Regions from separate parts of the Streptomyces sp. ActVer genome, predicted to be linked through region 2. Evidence: riboswitches for the same ligand, from Rfam matches in the RefSeq annotation. Region 2 holds a riboswitch; the other holds the start of a gene.

Region 1 (4,411 bases), on a different contig from region 2:
GCACACCTCGCACCAGCACCTGCCCTGGGTCGCCCTGGACCCCGACGGAGCGGCCACCGAGGAGCGGGGCGAGGTCTACGGGTGCGCCCTCGCCTGGTCGGGCACCTGGCGGATCGCCGTGGCCCAACTCCCGGACGCGCGCGTGCAGATCACCGGCGGGGTCGGGTACGACGACTCGGGGCTGCTGCGGCTGGAGCCGGGGGAGAGCTTCGTCACACCCGTCTTCGCGGGGCTGTGGAGCGACGGCGGATTCGGCGGCGCGAGCCGTGCCTGGCACGCCTACCAGCGCGCCTATGTGATCCCGGACGCGGACGAGCACCGGCCGGTGCTCTACAACTCCTGGGAGGCCACGGAGTTCGACATCTCCGAGGAACAGCAGGGGGCGCTCGCGCGGCGGGCCGCCGCCATGGGGGTCGAGCTGTTCGTGGTCGACGACGGCTGGTTCGGGGCGCGCACCAGTGACCGGGCCGGGCTCGGCGACTGGACGCCCAACCCCGACCGCTTCCCGGCGGGCCTCAAGCCCCTCGCCGACGAGGTGCACGCGCTGGGGATGCAGTTCGGGATCTGGGTCGAGCCCGAGATGGTCAACCCGGACAGCGAGCTGTATCGCGCGCACCCCGACTGGGTGCAGTTCCAACCGGGACGAAAGAGGTCGGAGCTGCGCAATCAGCTCGTATTGAACCTCGCCCGCGAGGACGTCCAGGAGTACCTCTGGGAGCAGCTCGACATGCTGCTCTCCAGTGCGCCGATCGACTATGTGAAGTGGGACTTCAACCGCTGCTTCACCGACGCGGGGTGGCCCGGCGAGGCCTACCCGCAGCGGCTCTGGGTGGACCATGTGCACGCCCTGTACCGCCTCCTGGACCGGCTGAGGGAGGCCCACCCGGGCGTCGCCTTCGAGTCCTGCTCGGGCGGCGGCGGCCGTATCGACCTCGGGATCATGGCGCGTACGGACCAGGTGTGGACCTCGGACAACACCGACCCGCTCGACCGGCTCGCCATCCAGCACGGCTTCACTCAGGTGCATCCCGCGCGGACCATGGCGGCCTGGGTCACCGACAGCCCGAACGTCCAGCTCAACGGCCGCGTCAGTTCGTTGCGCTTCCGCTTCGTGAGCGCGATGGCCGGAGTGCTCGGTGTCGGCGGCGACCTGACCCGGTGGAGCGACGAGGAACTGGCCGAGGCGCGGACGTGGGTGGAGCTCTACAAGGAGATCCGGCCCGTCGTGCAGGGCGGGGACCTCCACCGGCTGCGGGCGCCGGAGGGCGGACTGAGCGCCGTGCAGTACTCGCGTGACGGCGAGGTCGTGGTCCTCGCCTGGCTCCAGGCCCAGCACTACGGTGAGCCGGTCGCTCCGGTGCGGCTGCGGGGGCTCGACCCGACAGCGGTGTACGAATGCCTCGAAACGGGCGAAGTCCACCGAGGTGCGGTGCTGTTGCATCACGGGTTGCGGACGGGGCTGCACGGTGACCTTGATGCGGCAGTTTTCCGCCTGCGTCGCATGTGACTGTTGTGTCCGTAATGGAGCCTTAGTTCCAACTCGCTCTGGAATAAAGGCTCCTGGAACGGCACTCCGTGAGCAGCGTCATATTCGTGACGGTCCGCTGTCGCCATGTTCACGTAATTCGGCTGCGTTTTCAGGGATTTAACAAAGGGGGAAGATCCCTGATTTACGCAGCGTGACCGTCATTTCGGTCAGGGATCAAGAGAACGGGGCACACAGGAAACCCCAAAGGTTGTTCCTGCGTCTTCATGTCGCTTACGTTCGCCATCAATCCGGACGGACGCCCAATCCTGCCGCCGCCCGGAATCCGCTCACCCACCCGTACACGGCAGGAGCGGGGGACCCACAGGTAGAACGCCTGTTCCGGTCTCCGGAACGGCTAGGGGTTAAGTCGTGCGCAAACACGGCCGGGCATCTCCAGCTCGCACCCGACAGCTCACCTCGCAGGCGCCGGAGAGGAATTCGTCATGCCCGCGAAGGGTAAGCACCGCCGTCCCAAGTCCCAGCGTTTCACCCGCTCCATAGCCGTCGCCGGAACCGGTGGCGCCGCGCTGGCCCTTCCGCTGCTCGGTGCGACCGGAGCGCACGCCGCGACTCCGCAGTCCGCCGCCGATTCCGTGGCGAGCGTCTCGAATGTCGCGAGTAAGGCCGCCGAATCGGCGCCTGCCGCCGCCGACAAGAAGGCCGAGGCGAAGAAGGCCGAGGCGAAGAAGGCCGCGGCCAAGACCTATTCCGTGCGTGCGGGCGACTCCCTGTCGAAGATCGCCGACACACAGGACGTCAGCGGTGGCTGGAAGAAGCTGTACGAGGACAACCGCAAGGCGATCGGCGGTGACCCGGCGCTGATCCACCCGGGCCTGAAGCTGTCGATCGGCAAGGCCGCCGCCTCCTCGGACTCCGGCTCCGACTCCGGTGCCTCCAAGGCCACCGAGTCGTCCGCGAAGAAGGCTGCGGCTCCCAAGGCTGCGGCTCCCAAGGCCGCGTCCGAAGCCAGTGCCGCCGGCTTCACGCTGCCGGTCGCGGGCGCGGGCGTCGGCACCCCGTACAAGATGTCGGGCAGCATGTGGTCCAGCGGTTACCACACCGGCGTCGACTTCGTGGTCCCGACCGGCACGTCCCTCAAGTCCGTCGGCGCGGGCACGGTCGTCTCGGCCGGCTGGGCCGGCGCGTACGGCAACCAGGTCGTCATCAAGCTCGACGACGGCCGCTACGCCCAGTACGCCCACCAGTCCTCCCTCTCCGTCTCGGCCGGACAGACCGTGTCCGAGGGTCAGCAGGTCGGCCTCTCCGGCGCGACGGGCAACGTCACCGGCCCGCACCTGCACTTCGAGATCCGCACCACCCCCGACTACGGCTCGGACGTGGACCCGCTGGCGTACCTGCGTGGCAAGGGCGTCTCCGTCTGACCCGACGCCAGGCACGCCCGCACGGCGTACCACTCCGCTCGTCTCCGAAGGCCGGACCCTGTGATCCCCGGGGTCCGGCCTTCGGTGTTTCGGTTCTGTGGCATGGCCGGGCGATGTGTCGACAGGGGTGCGGAAGCCGGGACACAGTGATCTCCGCAAGCGCTTTCTATGCGCCTTTCATGCCTTGGAGGTCTTCATGACGACCACACGCAGAGCATTCGGAGCCCTGGCCACCGGTGCCGCACCCGCTGCGCTCGTCCCCACGCAGACGGCGAGCGCGGCAGCCCGGCACCGTCCGGGGCGGCTCATCGCCCGCGACGACTTCCGGCACGGCCTCGGCCAGTGGGTGACGGAACTGCAGGACGGCGGCAGTGTCACCGCCTCCCGGGGAGTCCTGGAGATAGATGTGCCGAGCGGCGCGACGGTCTGGTTCAAGCGAAAGCTGCGAGGGCCGTACGTCCTGGAGTACACCGCCACACCGGTCTCGGCGGGCGGCGCCAACGACCGGGTCTCGGACCTCAACAACTTCTGGAACGCCACGGACGTCCGCTCCCCGGAGGACCTCTTCGCCACGCAGCGGGGCGGCGCGCTCGACGAGTACGACCACCTCACGACGTACTACGCCGGATACGGCGCCAACACCAACACCACGACCAGGCTGCGCCGTTACGTCGGTGAGGCGGGCGTCCGACCCCTCGTCTTCGACTACACCGAGCCGCTGCTCACGGCGAACGAACCCAACCGTGTCCGGATCGTCTCGAACGGCTCGACGGTCCAGTGGTGGGACAACGGACGGCTCGTCTTCGACTTCGTGGACCAAGAGCCGTACACGAGCGGCAACTTCGCGTTCCGGACCGTGTGGAGTCACTTCAGGATCACGGACTTCCGGGTGCGGGAGCTGCGACAACGTGCCTGATCGAGCCCCTTATTCCGGGATTGACCAACACTTGACGAGTGGCTTATCTCACCGCCCGTCAACCCCTTCCTACGGTCGCGTAGCTCACACCCGAAGGTGAATCATGGCCCGATGTGGCAGACGATTCGAAGAATGACAACAGATCAGTGATCGGGTCGTACGTGGCGGTGGGGGACAGCTTCACCGAGGGCGTCGGCGACCTTGGCCCGGACGGGGCGTTCGTCGGCTGGGCCGACCGGTTCGCGGTGCTTCTCGCGGACCGCCGGCCCGAGGGCGACTTCGACTACACCAACCTCGCCGTCCGCGGGAAACTCCTCGACCAGATCGTCGAGGACCAGTTGACGCGCGCGAAGGAGCTCGCGCCGGACCTGGTCTCCTTCTGTGCGGGCGGCAACGACATCATCCGGCCGGGCACCGACCCCGACGAGGTCGCGGAGCGCTTCGAGCGCGCCGTCGCGGACCTCACCTCGGCCGTCGGGACGGTCCTCGTGACCACCGGCTTCGACACCCGTGGCGTACCCGTGCTCAAGCACATGCGCGGCAAGATCGCCACGTACAACCTCCATATCCGGGCCATCGCCGACC
Region 2 (4,411 bases):
GCTTCATGATCGGCGCGGGCGTCCCCTTCGCCAAGTCCCACAGGCACTACTCCCACATGCTCTCCGTCTACCCTCTCCACCTCGTCAACTGGGAACAGCCCGAGCACCGGGACCTGATCGAACGGTCGCTGAACCACTGGATCGGCTTCGAGGGCGCCCTGCGCGGCTACAGCTTCACCGGCGCCGCCTCCATCACCGCCCAGATGGGCCGGGGCGACGACGCGCTGACGTACTTACGCGAGCTGGTCGACCGCTTCGTACAGCCCAACACCATGTACTACGAGGCGGGTCCGGTCGTCGAGACACCGCTGTCCGCCGCGCAGAGCCTGCACGACATGCTCTGCCAGAGCTGGGGCGACACGATCCGCGTCTTCCCGGCCGTCCCGGGTGCCTGGCGGGACGTCACGCTGCACGACTTCCGCACCCAGGGCGCGTTCCTCGTCAGCGCCGTCCGCCGGGGCGGCACCACCCGCTGGGTCCGCGTACGCAGCCTCGCCGGGGAGCCCTGCCGGGTACGCCACTCCCTGCGCGGGCGTCTCACGGTCGCCGGGGTCGGCGGCCCCGCACCCGCCTGGCGCGACCTGGGCGACGGCGTCGTCGAACTGGACCTGGCACGCGACGCGGAGGCGGTGATCCACCCGGCGGGCTCGCGGCCCGACCTGCGGATCGCCCCGGTGGAGGTGACCGTGCCCGCCGACCCGTGGGGACTGCCGGAACCGCCGCAGAGCGGAACCGTCACCCGGCTCGACCTCACCGGACACTTCGACAACGACGGCATCACCACCGAGATGTACTACGGCGACGGGGACTTCGACGGCACCGGCCGTACGTACCCCATGGCCCAACTCCCGCAGACCGGGCAGACGACGGACAACGGCATCGCCTTCCTCTTCACCAACGGCAGCGAGGGAACGAACAACAACCTCGTGGCGGCAGGGCAGGAGATCACCGTCTCGCAGGGCGCGCAACGGGCGTTCACGAAGCTGCACGTGCTGGGCTCGGGCGACACGGCGGCCGTGACCGTCCCCGCGGTGGTCCGGTACGCCGACGGAACGAGCGAGGCCGCGCCGATCGCGCTGACCAACTGGCTGGCGTCCGGCCCCGAGTTCGGCGAGACCGAGGCGGTGATCACCGGTCAGATCCACTCGCGCACCGGGCCGTCGGCCACCAAGGCGGCCGTCTTCCACCAGGTGATCGAGCTCGACGCGCGCAAGCAGCTCACCGCGATCACCCTGACCACGCCCTCGGGGTCGTCCAGGGCCCATGTCTTCGCCCTCTCGCTGGAGCAGTAGTCGGGAGGGGCGGAAGCAGCAGGATCGGCGAACCGTGAGAAGTCGTCGAAGTCCGGCGATGTCTCGACCCGGTACGACGAAGGTCACAGTTATATATCGGACACTTCGCCCTTCAATCTTCACACGAGGTGCACATGTTGGCTAAGTTGACGGACAGGACGCACGACTCCCTCCGGTGAACCTCGCCGGGTCGCGCGGCCTCCGCCGAATCCGGTGGCCCTCGCGGCGACCGGAACCGGGGACCCAACCGAACTTTGGGGTGAATCGGCCCAACCGCCCGACAGGGCAAGGGCCGTAGGGCATACCTTCCGGATTCCTCGCCCGAACCCGACAGCTAACTCGGTAGGCGGAGCACGGAAGGAGTACGGCTCCCATCGCGCCGGAACGAACCCCGCGCCCCGGAGGCAGCAACCTCCCGGGCATACCCCGGCCCGCCCTCGCGACGGCGGCCGCCACCTCAGTGGACCTCTACTCCTCGGCCGGCGGTTCCTCGCCCGCATCGCCGGCAAGAGGGGACGACGGGCCCAGTCGCGAAGAGGTCCAGCAGCGGATCAGCAGCCTCTACGACCAGGCGGAGACCGTCAGCGGGAACTACAACGCGACCCGGGCGATGAACTCGGGGCGGCCGCGCGAGCGTATGGCACCCGGGCCCGACACGGGGCGTGAGCGTGCCGACACGGTCGCCGCCGCCGATCCCGTTCTGAGCGACCGCGCCAAGCAGTGGTTCGACGTGGGGCGTTCGCAACTGGGGCCCCTCATTCCCGCCGTGCTGCCGCCCGACAGGACGCCGGACCGCGGCCCGGCCGCGACGCGGCCCAAGAGCCCCGGTGACCGTCCGGCCGACCGGTCACCCGACCGCTCGCCCGACCGTGCGCTGGAAGGGGCGGGCAAACCCCTCCTGGAGCTGACCGCCGGACCCGGCACCGCGACAACCGCCCGACCCGTGGCGGAGTTGACCGCAGGACCCATCGCCGCGCTGCCGGCCGTGCCGCAGGCGCGACAGGAGGCCACCGCGATCCTGCCCGCGACCGCAGCCGATCCGCGGCAGTCGCTGAAGACCTCCAAACAGCGGAACCAGAGCAAGCTCGCGAAGGCCCGTGAGCTGCTCTCCGCGCACACCGCCCGGCGGAGCGCGCCGGTGGCGGCCATCGAACCCCCTCCGGCGGAGACCGTCTGGGCCACCACCGAGGGGCAGGGCTACCGCCAGGCCGAGGCCGAATGGTGGCAGCCGCAGGCGCAGCCGCTGTCGGCCGGTTTCGGCATGGAACCGGCCGTCGACGCCCTGGGCGGCCCGGACCTGACGTTCGGCATGGGGCTGCCCGCTGCTCCGGCCCCGACTCCGGCAGTCGCTCCGTCAATCGCTCCGGCTCCGTCGATCGGCATGGATCTGCCCATGGGCCCGGACCTGTCGTTCGGTATGGCTCCGCCCATCGACACCCGTACGCCGATCGGCACGGGCCTGCCCATCGGTTCGGACGGCGCCGCGAACCCGGGGTACGGCACTCCGACCCCCGGCTACGGCGTTGCGACCTCGGCATACAGCGGTGGGTCGACCCCGGGATACGCCGGACCGACCCCCGGATACGGCGGGAAGGCCGCGACAGCCGTCGACTTCGCCCGTGAGCAGATCGGCAAGCCCTGTGTCTGGGGAGCGATGGGGCCGGGCTCGTACGACTGCTCAAGCCTCACCCAGGCGGCCTGGAAAGCGGCCGGGGTCGCACTCCCGCGTACCGTGAACGATCAGGCGACCGCCGGTATGGCGGTCCCCCTCTCCGACATCCGTCTCGGCGACCTGGTCCTCTTCCACGGACACGTCGGCCACGTCGGCATCTACAGCGGCAACGGCATGATGGTCCACGCGCCGAGCCCGGGGGCGGCCATCCGCGAGGAGTCGATCCACTGGGCCGGCGAGCCGGCGATCCACAGCGTGATCCGGCCTGCCTGACCCGGAGCCGTACCTGACCCGGAGGCCGTATCGGAACGCGCGCGAGGCGCCGACCGATACGGCCCCTGATCGTCTCGTGACGGAGACGGCCGGTCCGCGGTCGGGTCAGCCCGCGTCGAGCGCGACGGCGATGTCGGTGATGGGTATCGGGAACGGGTACACGTCGGTCGTGGCTCCGGTGAGTACGTCGACGGTGTAGAGCGTCGTCGTCGAGGCACCGGCCGGGGTGAGGGCGGCGAAGGCCGTGTTCGAGATGGTCTTGCCCGCGCTCAGGTCGCTGAAGATGTCGAAGCCCGCGTTGGCACCGGCGTCGAAGCCGAGCGAACCGGTCGCGACCAGCAGGCCGTTGGCGGGCGGTGACTGGATGACGACCTGGTCCGAGGTCGTGTTGATGTCGAACAGCGTGGTCGCGGTGGCCGAGTTGAGGTCGTTGTTGGTGTAGGCGGCGCCGGTGACGCCGCGGGTCGTCGCCCCGTCCGTGGTCAGCGGGGTGTTCGTGGCGGTGCTGCTGTTGGCGAGGTTGTGCGCCAGGTTCTGACCGGTGTCGCTGATGATCCGGAGCCGGTCGGCCGCGGGGTTGAAGTCGACACCGAAGTTCGTGCCCTGCAACGGGACGCTGAGCTGCGAGACCTTGGTGACCTGCACGTCCGGGACGGCGGGCGGGGTCTTGACCGTGTAGACGCCGCCCTGGTTGCCGACGGCGTACATCAGACCGTTCTGTACGCGGAAGTCGATCCCGATGACCGCGGTGTCGCCGACGAGCCCGTTGATGACCCTGAACCAGTTGAGCACGTCGGGTCTGTCGGTGGTGAAATACGCCATCAGCCTGCCGTCGGCCGAGATGCCGAACGCCGGCAGGCTGGGTGTCGCCGCGTGGCTGGTGCCCGGGGTCGCCACGACGAGTGCCGCCATGGCGGACGCGGCCGCGACCGCCGTGGCCATCTTCTTCCTGAGCCCTGCTTTCATCGCTTCTTCCCTCTCGGTCGGCGTGAGCTTGAGCGTGGATGTGAGCGCGAGCGCGTACTGGGGCAGAGGTATTGCCGCCTGGTCCGCCAGGCCGGATCGACAGGCGGCGACGGCAAGCTATGGGGCAGGACTGGACATCCACTGGACGGTGGTTGAACGGCTGGACGGTTGAACGGAGGGGCTCCGCGGGTTCACGGGCCCGATGTGG

The links. Region 2 has a riboswitch for cyclic di-AMP ahead of O3Q52_RS26415 (C40 family peptidase). Riboswitches for the same ligand answer to the same signal wherever they lie in the genome.
Region 1: linked by a shared signal. The riboswitch ahead of O3Q52_RS18335 (LysM peptidoglycan-binding domain-containing M23 family metallopeptidase) and the one ahead of O3Q52_RS26415 (C40 family peptidase) in region 2 are both predicted to bind cyclic di-AMP.

The regions. Positions count from the first base shown of each region.
Region 1 covers NZ_JAPWHT010000099.1:22,823-27,233, forward strand. Annotated here, with positions in the region: gene O3Q52_RS18330 (alpha-galactosidase) at 1-1,507, shown strand, start outside; cyclic di-AMP (ydaO/yuaA leader) riboswitch at 1,803-1,967, shown strand; gene O3Q52_RS18335 (LysM peptidoglycan-binding domain-containing M23 family metallopeptidase) at 1,972-2,910, shown strand; gene O3Q52_RS18340 (DUF6250 domain-containing protein) at 3,107-3,826, shown strand; partial or broken gene O3Q52_RS18345 (SGNH/GDSL hydrolase family protein) at 3,973-4,411, shown strand, end outside.
Region 2 covers NZ_JAPWHT010000173.1:12,176-16,586, reverse strand. Annotated here, with positions in the region: gene O3Q52_RS26420 (Tat pathway signal sequence domain protein) at 1-1,292, shown strand, start outside; cyclic di-AMP (ydaO/yuaA leader) riboswitch at 1,485-1,657, shown strand; gene O3Q52_RS26415 (C40 family peptidase) at 1,753-3,237, shown strand; gene O3Q52_RS26410 (DUF4394 domain-containing protein) at 3,343-4,203, opposite strand; gene O3Q52_RS26405 (tetratricopeptide repeat protein) at 4,395-4,411, opposite strand, start outside.